Linked DNA regions of Limosilactobacillus reuteri. The protein of the gene in region 1 interacts with the protein of each later gene in a pairwise test. Links are inferred from orthologs where the notes say so. Each region holds a gene or a part of one and is shown on either strand. Other genes may lie near its edges.

Evidence for each region. Proteins that work in one complex are often made in the same cells at the same time.
Region 2: the proteins of HHK02_RS05670 (region 1) and recA interact in binary tests that used the Bacillus subtilis proteins (3 or more experiments, as listed by UniProt). The link is inferred for Limosilactobacillus reuteri from one-to-one orthologs.

The regions. Positions count from the first base shown.
Region 1 is NZ_CP059275.1:960,008-963,007, reverse strand. It holds HHK02_RS05670 (YveK family protein), read right to left. Parts: upstream 1,939-3,000; coding sequence 1,063-1,938; downstream 1-1,062. Other genes in the region: HHK02_RS05660 (sugar transferase), read right to left, coding at 2,698-3,000; HHK02_RS05665 (CpsD/CapB family tyrosine-protein kinase), read right to left, coding at 1,939-2,697; HHK02_RS05675 (LCP family protein), read right to left, coding at 58-1,062. UniProt on the Bacillus subtilis protein: Required for YwqD kinase activity. May bring YwqD and its substrates into contact. Probably involved in the regulation of capsular polysaccharide biosynthesis.
Region 2 is NZ_CP059275.1:427,189-430,187, forward strand. It holds recA (recombinase RecA), read left to right. Parts: upstream 1-955; coding sequence 956-2,044; downstream 2,045-2,999. Other genes in the region: HHK02_RS02515 (competence/damage-inducible protein A), read left to right, coding at 1-955; rny (ribonuclease Y), read left to right, coding at 2,057-2,999. UniProt on the Bacillus subtilis protein: Multifunctional protein involved in homologous recombination, DNA repair and competence.

The DNA of each region.
Region 1 (3,000 bases):
AGCATCTTTTTCGGGTTCAACAATCTGCGTGGAAACTCGGTTAGCGAAGTCATCCATTTAATTTTTTAGACTATTTTGTAACAAGTTGGTGATCCGTTGTTGCTCACTCGTCGGCACCACCTCAAAGGCTTGACCATCTTCATTTTGACCTCGTCCTTGCGCATGATCTTGAACGATGTGTTCGTTTGTATCACGATAGCTTTGCGCTAACCGCATCATATCATTGAAGGTTAGATCAGTTTGTGAGTTATCAGATACTGACCGTAAGAATGATCGGTTAAGGACTGTCTTATATGAAACGGACTTCTTAAGCAAGGCCATAATTACTAACCGTTGTCGTTGTTGTCGGCCATAGTCGCCATCAGGATCGTCGTATCGCATCCGACTGAATTGAAGGGCTTTTTTTCCGTTCATATGGTAGGTCTCACCCTTTTCAAAGTGATAGCCTTCATAATCAAACGTCAATGGGGACTTGACATCAACCCCACCGACTTGGTTGATTGCCTTTTCCAAACCACCCATGTTAACTAACACATAGTAGTCAATTGGGATATTGAAGTGGTCTTGGATTGTATTAATCGATTCCTTGACTCCCCCATAAGTATAAGCAGCATTGATCTTTGCTGGTGAATATTGCGGATAATCTGGTAAGTTAACCTTCATATCCCGGGGAAGACTAACAATCGTAGTGGTCTTTGTCTTTGGATTTAAGGTCATTACCATGATCGTATCCGTCCGACCCTTATAGTCCCGACCAAGCGCCCCAGTATCAGTTCCTAACAGGAGGATTGAAACGGGTTTCTTTTGGTCAAGCACCTTTTGCGCATCCCGTGACTTGGTAGCACCCGCACTACTATACATATCATCAGTCGTTGATTTTAGGTTGTGCCATGCCATCCCCGCAAAGAACAGGGCTACGAGGACTAATATCCCCACAACTGACCAGAAGATCTTCCATCCCCGGTGTCGCCGATGATGTCTATGGTGATGATGGTGATGTTCCTGTCGTTGCATACCATCATCATTATTATTATTCAAGGGTCGATTATTTTCGTCTGACATTTAGACCCGTCGATTACCGTTGTTTTGGCGCCGACTTTCTTGATTATTAATTTTAAAGTCCCGACTCATCTCAATATGGTTCACATGGCCCAGATTAGTTAAGCCAACTTCATTAGTAAGGTAATCATCATCGTGCACACTAGTATCCATTAAGTCGCCGATTAGGATGTATAAGAAACTGAGGATCAAACCTAATACAGCACCAGCTAAGGCGAATAACTTCTTATTCGGGAACGATGGTTCATCTGGTGTGCTTGCCCGGGAAACAATTGTCACATTGTTAACACTCATGATCTTCTTGATTTGTTGCTTAAAGACATTAGCAACGGTATTAGCAACCACTGCCGATTCTTGCGGATCATCAGTTTTAACTTGAAGTGAAAACACTTGTGAATTTTGCTGAGTTGAAACACTAATGGCCTTTTTTAATTCATCACTTGAGAGGTTATAGCTCTTGCCGCCACGTTCAACAACCGCCGGTTGGGCTTCTTTAATTAGTCGACGCGTACCATCCGCATTACGCCGATATTCTGCTGGTTGAGCAGGCTTGATAACACGAACTGGATTTTTCAGTTGCTTACTAGCCTTACTCAAAATCACTTGGTTCGTAATGATATCCTTATAGGTATTAATCATTTGGATATCCGCTTGCTGATTATTATAGGCCTGACCGTTATCGTTATTTTCATGCTTTTGGTTAACTAAGATTTCGGTTGTCGCTGTATACTTTGGTACCACGACGAACTGGGCGACGACATACCCCAGTACTCCGGCCAGTAATGTCCAGATAATTAACATCTTAATATGTTTACGACAGAGCATCATTAACCGATGCAGATCAATTGTATTATTCGCTGTTTGTTGTGAACTATTCACTTATTTACCTGCATCTTCTCCATAACCGTAGCCATAACCGTAGCCATAACCATATCCATAAGCCGCATCGCCTTCAGAATTGACATCATTCATTACATAACCTAACAAATTAGCGTGTGCTAAGTTTAATAATTCAACTGCCCGTTTAACGGCTAATTTTTGGGTTTGTCCCTGCTTTACAACTAAGATAACCGCATCTAGGTGACGTGAAAGGATTTGCGTATCAGTAACTTCTAACATTGGTGGCACATCCACGATGACCATATCGTAAATACCTTTAACTGTATCCAGTAATGTTTTCATTCGTTGTGAGTTTAATAATTCCGCGGGATTAGGTGGAATCGGACCGGCGGTTAAGATATCAAGGTTATCAACCCCACTAGGTTGGATAATTTCGCGTAAATCAACGGAATTAGTACCACTAGTTAGGATCGTTGTTAACCCGTGTTGATTACTCTTGTTAAAAGTTGCATGAAGGGTTGGTCGCCGCAAATCAGAATCGATTAACAATACCTTTTGACCAGTCTGTGCCCAAACTACAGCAACATTATCCGTCACTGTTGACTTCCCTTCACTTACATTGGCGGAAGTCATGGCTAAGGTCTTAATCGGCTTATCAATCGCCATAAAATTAATATTGGTCCGAATCGTCCGAAACTGTTCGGAAATTGGGCTCTTCGGATGAGCAACGGTAATCAATTTGGCCCCATTATCCATGGTATCTGTTGATTGTTGTTGTGTTCGATGAAATAATGACATCTAATAAGATCCATTTGGTTTAATTATTATTTCAACAGTTTTCCAGATAATCCATAAGTCAAACATAAAACTAGCACGCTGAATATATTGAATATCTAATTGAACCATTTCACTAAAGCCAACTTCATTTCGTTCGGTTGCTTGCCATAATCCTGTACATCCAGGAGTAACATACAACCGTTGTTTATCATAATCACTGTATTCTGCCACTTCAGATGGTAGCGGTGGTCGAGGCCCAACTAAGCTCATATCACCTTTGATTACATTTAAAAACTGCGGTAATTCATCTAAACTATGCTTACG
Region 2 (2,999 bases), 530 kb from region 1 along the record:
GATTCAAAAAACATTTGAGCAACGGCAAATAAAAATGGAACCAGAGAATATTCGTCAAGCCCAGTATCCACGGGGAGGAGAGCCACTTGCCAATCCTGTTGGGCTTGCTCTAGGATGTTGGTATGAAACTAAGGGTAAAGTTGTTGTTGTCTTACCAGGACCACCCGCCGAATTTAAGGCAATGGTTGAAAAGAGTCTGATTCCTAAACTCCAGCAATATTTTCAAACAGGAAAACAAATTACCAGTCGGACATTAAACTTTTTAGGGCGGCCGGAGTCACAATTAATGGATGAAATTGAAGATGCTACTAACGATATACCAGGGATAAGCATTACTTCTTATGTTCAACCAACGGCAATTCAGGTTCGACTCACCGTGCGTGACTTACCAGTGATTGAAGCTGAAGAAAAAATTGATCAGGCACAAAAAGCAATTCTTGCAGTTGAAGAACCATTTTTCTTTGGAGTGGGGGATGACCTTACACTTGCTAAAGTCATCGTTGAACAATTAAAAAGTCGCGGGTGGAAATTGACAGCAGCAGAAAGCTTAACAGGGGGGATGTTCCAAAGTACTATTTGTTCCGTACCAGGAGCCTCGACTGTTTTTAATGGTGGTTTCGTTACTTATGCTGCTAGTGCAAAGGAAAAGTTATTAGGAATTCCCCACGACACGATTGACCAGTATGGGGTAGTGAGTTCTGAAACTGCTGCGGCAATGGCAGAAGGGTGTCGACGAAAATTAAATGTTGAAGTTGGGATTGGCTTTACTGGTGTGGCAGGTCCAGATATGTTAGAAGGACAACCAGCGGGGACGGTCTGGATTGGACTAGCAATGAAGGGACGCCCAACTAAAACCGTTCAATTACATCTTGCATCCTATGTTGGAAGACAGGCGATTCGTACATTAAGTGTTCAGTATGGACTTCAATTAATTTACCGTGAACTAAAAAAATAATTGGCTGACCAACGAAAAGCAGCATTAGATGTTGCTATCAGAAAGATCGAAAAGAACTTCGGTAAGGGCTCTATTATGCGAATGGGTGACGCCACTGATATGAAGGTTGCTTCAGTTTCTAGTGGTTCCCTTGCTATTGACAAGGCACTTGGAATTGGTGGATATCCTCGTGGTCGGATAGTTGAAATTTATGGCCCTGAAAGTTCTGGTAAGACTACTGTAGCATTACATGCAGTAGCAGAAGTACAACGTCAAGGCGGAACAGCAGCCTATATTGATGCTGAAAATGCTCTTGATCCTCAATATGCAGAAGCCTTGGGTGTTAATATTGATGACCTATTGCTTTCACAACCTGATAGTGGTGAAGAAGGATTAGAAATTGCTGATGCATTGATTTCCAGTGGGGCAGTTGACTTAGTAATTGTTGATTCAGTTGCAGCATTAGTTCCTCGTGCTGAAATTGATGGTGATATGGGTGATACCCATGTTGGGTTACAAGCTCGTTTGATGTCTCAGGCTCTTCGAAAACTTTCTGGTGAAATTAATAAGACAAAGACAATTGCTATCTTTATTAACCAAATCCGTGAAAAGGTTGGAGTGATGTTTGGTAACCCTGAAACAACAACTGGTGGACGGGCACTTAAATTTTACTCAACTATCCGGATGGAAATTCGTCGTGCGGAACAAATTAAGAATGGTACGGATGTTATTGGAAATAAAGCTAAAGTAAAGATTGTTAAAAATAAGGTTGCTCCGCCATTCAAACGTTGTGAAGTTGACATTATGTATGGTGAGGGAATCTCTAAGACTGGTGAATTGCTGGATATGGCAGTTGAAAACGATCTTGTTGACAAGAGCGGTGCATGGTATTCATATGGTAATGAACGGATTGGGCAAGGTCGTGAAAATGCTAAAAAGTGGCTTAAGGAACACCCAGATAGCATGAATGAATTAATGGATAAAGTTCGTGTTGCAAATGGGATGGAACCGTTAAATGAAAAGTCAACGAAAGAAACTGCTGATGATAAAGCCAGTGGTAAGACCGGTGAAAATAAACAAGAAACAATTGAAGAAGCAAGTAAAGAATAAGTGAAAATTTTAATGTTCGCCGCGCTTGCTATGGTTGTCGGAATTATTGTCGGCTATGTAATTCGCAAGGTTTCATATGAAAAACAAGTTGCAGAAGCACATAATGATGCTAAAGGTATTATTTCTAAAGCAAAACAAGAAGCAGTAACGGCGAAAAAAGAAGCTATTTTAGAAGCGAAAGAAGAGAGTCATCAATACCGCGAGAGAGTGGAAGATGAGTTAAAACAGCGGCGGAGTGAGGTCCAACGACAAGAAGACCGATTACTCCAACGGGAGGCTTCTTTAGATCATAAGGATAGCGCTCTAGAAAAAAGAGAGAATGCAGTTGGTGTTCGTGAACGTAAATTAGATCAAGAAAAAGAGCAGCTTCATCAATCAAAGGAACAAGCAGAAGCCTTAATTGAACAACGCAAACAAGAAGTTGAAAAAGTTGCTCAAATGTCACAAGAAGATGCTAAGCAGTTATTATTATCTGAAGTAAAAGAACAGTTAAAAACTGAACGAGCAGTAATGATTCGTGACAGTGAACAAGAAGCTGAACTTTCTGCAGAACGTAATGCAAAGAAATTAATTGTTGAAGCAATTCAGCGTAGTGCTGCGGATGTTGTCTCAGAGACGACTGTTTCGGTTGTTAATCTTCCTAATGATGATATGAAGGGAAGAATAATTGGTCGTGAAGGTCGAAATATTAGAACTTTAGAGACGTTAACAGGTATTGATTTGATTATTGATGATACGCCAGAAGCTGTCGTATTGAGCGGCTTTGATCCTGTACGACGTGAGATTGCTAAGATCGCGCTTGAAAAATTAATTCAAGATGGTCGTATTCATCCTGCACGAATTGAAGAAGCAGTTGATAAGGCTCGTAAGCAGATGGATACTCAACTACGGGAGACTGGTGAGCAAGCATTGTTTGATCTAGGAATTCATTCAATGCATCCAGACCTAATTAAGA